Regions from separate parts of the Halomonas sp. 141 genome, predicted to be linked through region 1. Evidence: predicted binding sites of a transcription regulator. Region 1 holds the regulator's gene; the other holds the start of a gene.

Region 1 (5,924 bases):
GCAGGGCAAAGGCCTGGGGGCCTTGGGCGAGCGTTCGCTGGGCAGCTGGTTGTTTCAGCAGCCGGACCTGGTGCGCGGGCCGTTGCAGGCCACGGTGTCGCTCCCGCGCTTCACGGCGTGGGGTGCCCCCGCCAAGGGGCGTAGCCAGTGGGGGCGTCGCTCGGTCTTTCAGCACGCGGGGTTGTCGCTGCTGGTTCAAGAGTATTTTTTATCGACCATGGCCGATGCGCTGAGCCTGCCCTCGCGCTAGGCTATTCTGGAGTTTCTTTCACGAGGTAAGCATGAGCATGGACCGTTCTCTATTGCGGCCAACGGGTTGGGCCCGGCTGGCAGACTTTATTCAGCTGATGCGCCTGGATCGGCCCATTGGTACCTGGCTGCTCATGTGGCCGACGCTCTGGGCGCTGTGGGTGGCTGCAGAAGGGGTACCGGGCCGCTCTGTGCTGATCATCTTCATTGCCGGTGTCTACGTGATGCGGGCTGCGGGCTGCGTGGTGAACGACTATGCCGACCGCCATGTGGATGGCCACGTCAAGCGTACTCGCCAGCGCCCCATGGCCACGGGGCGCATCAGCGAAACCGAAGCCCAGCTGCTGTTCGTGGCGCTGGTCGCCGCTGCCTTCATCCTGGTGCTGCTGACCAACTGGTTCACCGTGCTGCTGTCGGTGGGCGGCGTGCTGCTGGCTTTCGTGTATCCGTTCATGAAGCGCTACACCCACTTCCCGCAGGTGGTGCTGGGCGCGGCCTTTTCCTGGGCCATTCCCATGGCGTTTGGCGCGGTATTGGGCCACGTGCCTCTGGAAGCCTGGCTGCTGTTCAGTGCCAACCTGCTGTGGACCGTTGCCTACGATACCCAGTACGCCATGGTCGACCGTGACGACGACCTGAAAATCGGCATCAAGTCGACCGCCGTGCTGTTTGGCCGTGCTGACCGGCTGATCATCGGAGTGCTGCAGGCAAGCGTGCTGATGCTGCTGAGCTGGGTCGCGCTGCGCGTCGGGCTGGGAGGCTTTTTCTGGCTGGGGTTGCTGGGCATGGCGGCGACGTTCGTGTACCAGCAGCGGTTGATCGCCGGGCGCGATCGTGACCGCTGCTTTCAGGCCTTTCTGAATAACCACTGGTCGGGTCTGCTGGTCTTTGCAGGTATTGCCTTGAGCTGGTGGCCGGTAGCGGGCTAAATTGACTGGGTGTCATGGAACTGTCATCAAGTCATGGTGTTATCGTCACACGCATGTCATTGAACCTTCCTGAATAGAGCACCGTGAGGCCCTGGAATGACCGCCAAGACCGTACTGATCGTCGATGATGAGGCGCCGATCCGCGAAATGATCGCCGTGGCGCTGGAGATGGCTGACTATCGCGTGCTTGAAGCGGACAACGCCCAGGATGCCCACGCCATGGTCGTCGATCACCAGCCCGACCTGTTGCTGCTGGACTGGATGATGCCGGGCACCAGCGGCATCGAGCTGGCCCGTCGGTTGAAGCGCGAAGAAGCCACCGCCGAGCTGCCGATCATCATGCTGACGGCCAAGGGCGAAGAGGACAACAAGATCCAGGGCCTGGAAGCGGGTGCCGACGACTATATCACCAAGCCCTTTTCCCCCCGTGAGCTGGTGGCCCGCCTGAAGGCCGTGCTGCGTCGGGCCACGCCGCGTGGCGTAGAAGACCCCATCGAAATCAATGGTCTGCTGTTGGACCCGGTGAGCCACCGGGTCAGCGCCCATGGCAAGGCGCTGGAAATGGGGCCTACCGAGTATCGTCTGCTGCAGTTTTTCATGACCCATCAGGAGCGCGCCTACACGCGCAGCCAATTGCTTGACCAGGTATGGGGTGGCAATGTCTACGTGGAAGAGCGCACCGTGGACGTGCATATTCGTCGTCTTCGTAAAGCGCTGGGCGAGCCTCATCAAAATCTGATTCAAACGGTGCGCGGTACCGGGTACCGGTTCTCTGCGCGAGTGTAAGCGTGCGCCTGTGGAGCCGTGAGATCTGGCGCATCATCTGGCTGGCCCTGTTGGGCCTCTGCCTGGGATGGCTGGTGGATTACCCTGGCGTCGGGCTGGCGGCGGGGCTGCTGTTTTGTCTGGTCTATCATCTGCGTCAGTTTCGGGCGCTCTTCCTTTGGCTGACGCTCCACCCCCACGATGAGCCTCCGGCGGCCAAGGGCATGTGGGGAGAGCTGTTCGACCGCCTCTATCGCTACCAGAAAAGCCAGCGCATTACCCAAAGCCGTTTACGGGCAACGCTGGCGAGAATTCAGGAGTCCTCCGAAGCCATGCGCGATAGCGTGGTGATGCTGGACCGCCACGGCGACCTGGAGTGGTGGAACAGCGCGGCCACCGACATGCTGGGGCTGCAAACCGCCCACGACCGTGGCCAGCACATCACCAACCTGCTGCGCGACCCTCGCTTCATCAGCTACTTCAATGCCCGCGATTACAGCGAGCCGCTGACGCTGACCTCGCCGATCGACGAGCGGCGTATCCTCCAGTATCAGATCACCCTCTACGGCGATGACGAGCGGCTGGTCATGGCCCGTGATATTACGCGTCTACACCGCCTGGAGCAGATGCGGCGTGACTTCGTCGCCAACGTCTCCCATGAACTGCGCACTCCGCTGACCGTGCTGTCGGGCTACCTGGAAACCTACGGCGACCTCAAGGAGCTGCTGCCTCCCCGCTTGGGTAAAGGAATTGTACAGATGGAGGAGCAGACGCGGCGGATGCAGAACCTGGTCAATGACCTGCTGCTGCTGTCACGGCTGGAAATCGACCAGGGCGGCGACGATCACCAGACGCTGGCCGTAGGCCCCATGCTCGACAGCATTCGCCGAGACGCTCTGGCGCTCTCGAGGCAGCAGCACAGTGTGCAGGTCATTCTAGAGAGCGACGCTGGCTTGATCGGCAGCGAGCAGGAGCTGCGCAGCGCCATTTCCAATCTAGCCTTCAATGCCGTGCGCTATACCCCGGAAGGCAGCCAGATCACGCTGCGCTGGTCGGTGGCCGCCAACGGCAACGGGTGTATCGAGGTCGAGGACGATGGCGATGGCATTGATCCGGTGCATATCCCCCGCCTGACCGAGCGCTTCTATCGAGTGGATAAAGGGCGCAGTACGGCAACAGGAGGGACGGGTCTGGGCCTGGCCATCGTGAAGCACGTGCTGCTGCGCCACGAGGCCCAACTCAATGTTGAATCACACCCGGGCGAGGGAGCTGCCTTTCGCTGTGTGTTTCCTGCCAGACGCGTTACCGGGCCTGCTTGAAGGCTCGACTTCACTGAACCCCCTTCTTTTGCATAACACCTGTATAAGTGTGCCATATTGGCATAGAACTCTGGTCACACCTCACTCATGTGTCATTTTTAACCACTCAAAGCGCCTGTTCATTGCTTCTCAGCGGCCTTGTTCGCCTCTTTGTTTTTTTAATAAGTTTTTGAAATTTATGGATTTTTAATTTTTCTGGCATGTGTGGCATAGCGCATGCAATATTTTGAGTAAGGAAGATTACCGCAGGAACTGGTAAGACATGAAGTCACTCTTCCTTAACTATGCGGTATTAACAGCGATCGAGGAGGCGGAATATGATGTCCAAGGAACTACTCAAGAAAGCTGGTATTTTAGGTGTTTCTTTTGGCCTGATGGCAAGTCCACTGGCATTTGCAGACACCACGGATCACTCATCCATCGACCAGAATCAGGATGTAACCGTCGAAGATGAGCCCATGAACACACAGTCTGGTACGGCTGAGCCCGGTAGCTACGACACAGAAGACCTGACCACTGATCACGGCACACAAGGTCCCGACGTCGTGGATGAGCCAGAGTCTACCAACATGAGCGGCGGTGCCGAGTACACTCCGGAAGATGTGGTAGAAGAAAATAGCGGCAGCTAAACGTAACAATTCTTTGCAAAGCTGAAAAAAACTCTTACGCTTAGGAGTGAGCAAACTGAGGGCAAGGATGTCCCATAGCAAGGATGCTCACCGATTCAAGGATGAATCAGAAAACGGTCAAGACACTGGTCAGGGTAAATTCCAAGGTTGGAGTCCCGCAAACGGAGAGGAAGCCAGCAGTCAGTATCGTTCATAAGTAAGAGTGGTCGAGACCCCGCCTAGCGGGGTCTAATTTTTTGTGCCTGCTATATGGGCGGCCCTGTGATGAATGGCTCTGATTCAGAGCGCCGAGCCTGCCGCCTTATCCCGCGTGTCCAGTGTGCCACGATAGTGGCGGTCCCACATGAGGACTGCGCCTGCGACGGCGCCTGGAATCAGGAACAGGTTGGCCAAGGGGATCCAGGTGATGAGCATGACCAGCCCGCCATATGTCATGCTCGGCCACCAGCGCCGTGAAAGCCTGCTGCGCATGTCCTTGAACGACACTTTGTTGTTATCCATCGGGTAGTCCAGATAGGTAATGGCCATGACCCAGGCAGAAAAGAGCGCCCATAAGGGAGGCGCGAAGACGTTCAAGCCGGGAATCCAGCTGAACAGGAACAATACGGCCATGCGCGGCAGAATATAGCTCAGCTTGACCAGCTCTCGACCCACGGCGTCCAGCGCCGTTTTGGCCAGCCCTCGGTCATCCAGAGGCTCACGCCCGGTGGCCTGGCGCTCTACCTGAGCCGCCAGAAACCCATAGAAAGGCGCTGCGATCAGGTGAGTCACCAGGGTGAAGCTAAAAAAGATCACCACCAGCAAGCTGATGAAGAATAGCGGCCAGATCAGCCACGACAACCACTCCAGCCAGCCAGGCACCATGGCCATGCTGCTCTCCAGCCAGCCCGAAAAGCGTGTGAAGAGCACGTAAACCATACCCGTATACACGAGCAGATTGACCAGAATGGGTAGAAAAACATAGCGCCTTAGCCCGGGCTGATACACCAGGCGGGTGCCTTGCCCCAATGCGTTGAGTGCATTCACGCGACATTACTCCCTAAAAAAACGCCCAGACAATGGTCTGGGCGTATTGCAGGAGGGTTTGACGGCCAGGTCAAGATTTTTTCATGACCTTCTGTTCCAGGGTGTCTGGGTCACTGTGGCGAATATCCAGGCCTTTCACCAGGTACACCACGTATTCCGCCAGGTTATTGGCGTGGTCGCCCACCCGCTCCAGGGCGCGCAGCACCCACATGATGCTCAACACCGAGCTGATGGAGCGCGAGTCTTCCATCATGAAGGTCATCAGCGAGCGCATGGCGCTGCCGTATTCGTCGTCCACCGATTCGTCTTCGCGAACGACCTGCATGGCCAGCTCGGTATCGAAGCGGGCGAAGGCGGTCAGGGCGTCACGCAGCATCTTGCGCACGTGCTCGCTGATATGGCGGACTTCTACCAAGCCACGAATGGCACCGCTGTTTTCACTTAACAACAGTGCATTGCGGGCAATCTTGCTGGCTTCGTCGCCGATTCGCTCCAGGTCCGAGGTGGCACGGATGACCGCAAGTACCAGCCGCAGGTCCGATGCCGCCGGCTGACGGCGAGCCAGCACTCGGGTGCACTCGTCGTCGATTTGCAGCTGCAGGTCGTTGACCTGACGGTCATTGTCGCGCACTTTTTCCGCCAGGCGGCTGTCGCCCTCCAGCAGAGCATGCACCGCATCCTGCACCTGCTTTTCCACCAGACCGCCCATGGCCATCAGGTGGGTCTTCAGCTCTTCCAGCTCCTGGTTGAACTGGCGAGAGATGTGTTGGCTGTGTGTCTCGCTCGTGATATCCATTGAGCACTCCTGACGTATCGTCGATGGGGCCTAGGTCATGCGGCCGGTAATGTAATTTTCGGTGCGTTGTAGACGCGGGTTGGTGAACACTTGATCCGTGGGCCCATATTCGATCAGTTCACCGTTTTGCAAAAAGGCCGTGTAGTCGGAAACCCGCGCGGCCTGCTGCATATTGTGAGTCACCAGCACCAGGGTGAGCTGGGACTTCAGG
Region 2 (5,924 bases), on a different contig from region 1:
TGGCCCACCCGCTGGCCGACATGCAGGGCGGGCAGGTCGCCGTCGCTTTCGATGCTGGATTGGGCAAAGCTGGGCCGTGACGCGGTCACGGGGCGCGAGACATGGCCGCGCAGACGCACTTCTTCCAGCAGGTGAGGCGGCAGCTCACGAAGAAACCGGGACGGGCGTGGGAACACCTCTTTGCCGTGCAGTCGGCGAGTCTCGGCATGGGTCAGGTAGAGCTTCTGCATGGCGCGCGTCACGCCCACGTAGCACAGGCGGCGCTCCTCCTCCAGGCGGCCTGGCTCCTCCACGGACATCTTGTGGGGAAACAGCCCCTCTTCCACCCCGGCAATGAACACCACCGGGAACTCCAGCCCCTTGGCCGAGTGCAGGGTCATCAGCTGCACGCTGTCTTCGAACTCCTCGGCTTCATGGTCGCCTGCGTTGAGGGCGGCTTCCGAAAGGAAGGCTTCCAGCGCGGCCATGCCTTCTCCGGCTTCCGGGGTCTCGAAGGCATCGCCATGGGTAAAGGCCCGGGCCGCGTTGACCAGCTCTTCCAGGTTCTCGACCCGAGCCTGGCCTTTTTCACCGCGCTCGCTTTGATGGTGTTCGATCAGCCCGGTGCGTGCCGTGACGTGGTCGATGATCTCGTGGAGCGGCAGCCCGGACGTGTCGTTGTCCAGCTGCTCGATCAAGTTGGTAAAGGCCTGCACGGCGTTGCCTGCACGGCCTCTCAAGGTGCCATCCTGAAGGGTGTCGTGCAGCGCCTGCCACAGCGACACGCTCTGCTCACGGGCGTGATGGCGGACGATTTCCACGGTGCGCGTGCCGATGCCACGGGTGGGCACATTGATGACGCGCTCCAGGGAGGCATCGTCATCACGGTTGAGCAGCAAGCGCAGGTAGGCCAGGGCGTTCTTGATTTCCAGCCGCTCATAAAAGCGGTGGCCGCCGTAGATACGATAGGGCATACCCTGACGAATCAGCGTCTCTTCCAGCAGGCGCGACTGGGCGTTGGAACGGTAGAGGATGGCCACGTCCCGGCGGTTGAAGCCTTCGTTGACCTTCTCCTTGATGGTATCGACGATATAGCGGGCCTCTTCGAGGTCGTTGAACCCCGCATACACCGAGATAGGCTCGCCTTCGGCGCCATCGGTCCATAGGTTCTTGCCGAGACGCTCGCTGTTGTGGCTGATCAGCGTATTGGCCGCTTCCAGAATCGCGCTGGTAGAGCGATAGTTCTGCTCCAGGCGCACGGTATGAGTGTTGGGAAACTCTTCTTCGAAGCGACGAATGTTCTCGACCTTGGCGCCCCGCCAGCCGTAAATGGACTGGTCGTCATCGCCCACGGCGGTCATCGGGGTCTGCTGGCCGGTGAGCAGCTTGAGCCAGGCGTACTGCAGGGTATTGGTATCCTGAAACTCGTCCACCAGCACATGGCCAAAGCGCTCGCGATAGTGGTTCAGCAACGGCGGGTTGTCGCGCAACAGCTCCAGGCTGCGCAGCAGCAGCTCACCGAAATCCACCAGCCCGCCTCGCTCGCAGGTGAACTGGTAGCGCTCGTAGAGCTCGACCATCTGGGCGAGGTACGCATCGCCATTGACGTTCACCTGATGGGGTCGCAGGCCCTCTTCCTTGCAACCAGAAATGAACCCCTGCACCTGGCGTGGCGGGAAGCGCTCATCGTCAATCGAGTAATCTTTCAGCAGCCGCTTGATTAGTCGCAGCTGGTCATCGGAGTCGATGATCTGAAAGTGCTGGGGCAGACGGGCATCCTGCCAATGGGTGCGCAGTAGCCGGTGCGAGATCGAGTGAAAGGTACCCACCCAGACATGGCGCATGGAGATGCCCAGCAGGGCTTCCAGACGCGTGCGCATTTCGCGGGCGGCCTTGTTGGTAAACGTGACGGCCAGCAGCGCATAAGGGGAAAGCCCTTCGGCCTGCATCAGCCAGGCAATGCGGTGTACCAGCACACGCGTTTTGCCGGAACCGGCGCCGGCCAGTACCAGAAGATTGCCCTGGGGCGCACTGACGGCTTCCCGCTGGGCCGGGTTGAGATGATCGAGTATCGCTGTGACGTCGTCCATATAAGCCGCTGCCGGTTCAAAAAAGGGGCGACCAGTCTAGCACAGCCAGCACACTGGCTGTGCATACAGCATGTCTTCAGGACGCTGGCTCAGGACTCTTTATCAGAACCGTTGCTCAGGACTCTTCCGGGTAGCGCAGCGTGGTCAGGCTCTTCTTCACCGCTTTCAACTGTTCGGCCAGTTTGGGGCCCCGGGTCTTGGCCACGCCCACCGCCAGCACGTCGATCAGCACCAGGTGGGCAATACGCGAGCTGAGCGGGGTGTAGATCTCGGTGTCTTCGTGCACGTCGATGAACAGCGGCAGGCTGACCTCCTGAGCCAGCGGCGATTCGCTGGGACACAGGCCGATCACGGTAGCGCCTGCTTCGCGGGCCAGGCGAACGCTGGCTACCAGCGCCCGGGTTCGGCCTGTCTGCGAGATGGCGACCACCACGTCGCCCTCTTGCAGGGTCACCGCCGACATGTTCTGCATGTGCGGGTCGGCGTAGGCAGAGGTCGAGATCTGCAGGCGGAAAAACTTGTGCTGAGCATCGAAGGCCACCGCGCCGGAGGCGCCAAAGCCGTAGAACTCGACGCGATTGGCCATGGCCAGTGCATTGACGGCCTTGCCCAGCGCATCGTTATCGAGCCGGTCGCGCACCGACAGCAGCGTGCCCACGGTGGAGTCGAAAATGCTATGGGAGAATTCGGCCACCGAGTCGCTGTCGTTCATCGAGAACTGCGCGAACTGGCTTCCGCTGGCCAGCATCTGGGCTAGCTGCAGCTTGAAATCCTGAAAGCCGTTGCAGCCCAGCGCACGGCAGAAGCGCACCACCGTAGGCTCGCTCACCTTTGCTTCGGTGGCCAGGTCCACGATGCGCATGTGAATGACTTCATCGGGGTTGCGCAGCACGAACCGCGCAACCTTTTGTTCGGAGCGACGGAAATGCTCCATGCGGCGTCTCATTTCATCGAACAGGGCGCGGCTCACGTTCAGCTCCTTAAATTCTTGATCGTGCTTGTGCGGCCATAAAGAGACCACAGTATGCCTGAGTGTTGCATCGGGGGCAGCGTCCTTCACGAGAGTACTGCCGTTTAAAAGGCGTTAACCCATTTCTTCAAGAGTCGTCATCATTTTGTCAAGTAGGTTATAGTAAGAAGTGACGTGCCGCACTGCATCATTTAAAAATCAGTCGTCACGGATGCAGGTGGACGTAGGCAACTCACCTGGAGGAGCGTCGATTATGAGAAACGTCGAACGAATGACCTCGGTAAAAAGCGAATTGCTCGACATATTCATGAGTATGGAGGTCGATGAGCATGCCCAACGTCGGCGCAGCGCCGCCCAACGTAGCCTGAGAGCGCGTCGGGGCATCGAGCTGCACCGGGAATTCCAGAAGCTGTCACGGGATATCGCTCCCTTGCCAGACGATGACGACCCGCAAGAGAGCGAACTGCACTAGCCAGCCGAAGAAGAGGCTGGTGAAGGAAGGCGAGAAAGCGTTACACCACGGTAACGCCTTCTCTACTGGGTAAGCTTGCCGACCCAGCGGCGAGTCAGAACAGGCCTGCCAGGAAAACCACCGTGACCCCGATAGGGGCAACGTACTTGGCCAGCAGGTTCCACAGGCTGTAGTCGTAGACATCCAGCCTCAGCTCTTTGCGCGCTTCTTCTTTATCCAGGCAGAAGGCGAAGAACACGATCGCACCCAGGCCGGTCAATGGCAGCAGGATCTTGCTGGTGAAGGTATCCAGCAGGTCGAAGATGTTCAGCCCAAAGAACAGCACGTCTGCCCATACGTTGAACGACAGCAGCGCCGCGACACCCAGTGCCCATACCGCCACGCCGCTGACCAGTGTGGCCACGATTCGTGACATCGACGTGCGCTCTTCGAGAGTTTCCACCACCGGTTCCAGCAGTGAAATGGCCGACGTCAGGGCGGCAAAGGTCAGCAGCAGGAAGAACATCAGGCCCAGAATGGTGCCACCGGTCATGTTGCCAAACGCCAGGGGCAGGGTGACAAAGATCAGGCCGGGGCCTTCGCCGGCACTCAGGCCGTTGGCAAAGACGATGGGGAAGATGGCCAGGCCCGCTAGCAGGGCGATGGCGGTATCCAGCAGGATGACCGTTCGCGCGGTGCTGATCAGGTTGACGTCTTCGCCCAGGTACGAGCCGTAGGCCATCATGATCCCCATGCCCAGCGACAGCGTGAAGAACGCCTGGCCCATGGCCGCCAGTACGACACCGCCATCGAGAGCATCCCAGTCAGGGCTGAACATGAAGCTCAGGGTCTCACCAAAGTAGCCGCTGGTCATGCCGTAACCTACCAGCACCAGCATCAACACCACCAGAGTAGGCATCATGATGCGCGCTGCGCTTTCCAGGCCTTTGGTGACTCCGCGTGCCACGATACCGACGACCAATACCATGAACGCCGTATGCCACAGCAGCAGGGCCGAGGGGCTGCCTAGCATGCCGCTGAAGATGTTGCCAATACTGTCGGCATCCAGACCGTTGAAGCTACCGAGCACCGAGCCCAGCGTATAGTTCAGCGACCAGCCGCCGATGACGCTGTAGAACGAGAGAATCAGAAAGGCAGCCAGGACGCCGCTGACCCCCACCAGCGCCCACGCTTTCGAGCAGCCATGATTGGCGGCCAGTTCGGCCATGGTATTGATGGGGTTCTTCTGACCGCGACGGCCAATCATCCACTCGGCGACCAGAATGGGTAGGCCGACCAGTGCCACACAGGCCAAATAGACCAGAACGAAGGCGGCGCCACCGCTGTCGCCCACCATGTATGAGAAGCGCCAGATATTGCCCAGGCCAACAGCGGAGCCCGCCGCGGCCAGCACAAAGCCCATACGAGATGACCACTGTGCATGTGCAAGTTTTGCCATAAATCACCTGTTTCAGTTCGATTGTAATGGGTCGATATCGGCAGATTGCACCGATGTTCGGAAAAAAGAGATTGCCAGCGTGCTTTTCCGAAAGAACGCGCAATTTATCCGATCAAGGGTAGGCTTGCCAGTGAGCCAGCCTAAAACAGCTGGCTCTGCTTTTCCTCGGCGAAGGGCGTCAGGTCCGCCAAAGCCGCCTTGGCCTGCACCAGGCGATAGAGGTGACGAGCCATCTGGGGAGACTCACGGTTGTCTGCAGTATGCACAAATAAGAAAGGGGTTTTCCCCTGTTTTATCCACAGGATGAGCTGCTCTATCCAGGGCGTGAAGTAGCGTGTGTTGATCGCTTTGTCAATATGTCCAATGAAGCGAATGATGGGTTGTTGACCAGTGGAAAGCACGTGTAGCGGGAGTTTCGGCTTCTCCTGCTGGGCGTGGGCCAGCCCAGCGTGCCCTTCATGCGGCGTAGAGAATACCGGGCGCACATCCAGCATGACTCGGTTGACTGAATAAGTTATCAACAGGCGGTTCAAGACCCTCTCTGCGTCACCCTTGTGGAAAAAAACAGGGTGGCGAACGATATAGTGACGAACTTGGAAAAATTGATCTAGATCAAGTGACAAATCAGGGCTTAGTTGCTACGCTCTAAATATAACTATTTTAACACACATCTACAGCGGTGTGTTCTTCCCCTGTGGAGTTATCTATGTCAAAAAAATCTCATCCAATAATAGAAGAGGAAGCGCCCCTCAAGCGTCAAGAACGAGGGCTTTTTCTGTTTATTGTCGTGTTGCTCTTTCCCATTTTGGCCGTAGCGGTGGTGGGGGGCTATGGCTTTTTGGTGTGGATGTATCAAATGTTTGCAGGCCCCCCTGGCCCGCCGCTATAGCAGTGTCACAAGCTTCTATCTGATCACTTTAAAGGTGTTAACCGCTGCTAAATAAAGTGGTTAACATTCTTTTAACGCAGGAATGC

Evidence for each region. The regulator PhoB, encoded in region 1, activates phosphate uptake and scavenging genes when phosphate is short. The targets are predictions, from matches to a motif close to TGTCATANNNNTGTCANA.
Region 2: CWI66_RS10090 (PA3496 family putative envelope integrity protein) is a predicted target of PhoB. The motif match lies at 3,175-3,192, and genes of this name have one in related genera.

What each region holds. Positions count from the first base shown of each region.
Region 1 is NZ_PINZ01000063.1:2,593-8,516, forward strand. Features, by position in the region: gene CWI66_RS16455 (chorismate--pyruvate lyase family protein) at 1-250, shown strand, start outside; gene ubiA (4-hydroxybenzoate octaprenyltransferase) at 288-1,178, shown strand; gene phoB (phosphate regulon transcriptional regulator PhoB) at 1,275-1,964, shown strand; gene phoR (phosphate regulon sensor histidine kinase PhoR) at 1,967-3,262, shown strand; gene CWI66_RS16475 (hypothetical protein) at 3,580-3,891, shown strand; gene cysZ (sulfate transporter CysZ) at 4,171-4,917, opposite strand; gene phoU (phosphate signaling complex protein PhoU) at 4,988-5,713, opposite strand; gene pstB (phosphate ABC transporter ATP-binding protein PstB) at 5,744-5,924, opposite strand, start outside.
Region 2 is NZ_PINZ01000018.1:56,459-62,382, reverse strand. Features, by position in the region: gene uvrD (DNA helicase II) at 1-2,069, opposite strand, end outside; gene hexR (transcriptional regulator HexR) at 2,185-3,039, opposite strand; gene CWI66_RS10090 (PA3496 family putative envelope integrity protein) at 3,293-3,511, shown strand; gene CWI66_RS10085 (sodium-dependent transporter) at 3,606-4,949, opposite strand; partial or broken gene CWI66_RS10080 (DUF72 domain-containing protein) at 5,090-5,527, opposite strand; gene napE (periplasmic nitrate reductase, NapE protein) at 5,656-5,838, shown strand; gene CWI66_RS10070 (ferredoxin-type protein NapF) at 5,921-5,924, shown strand, end outside.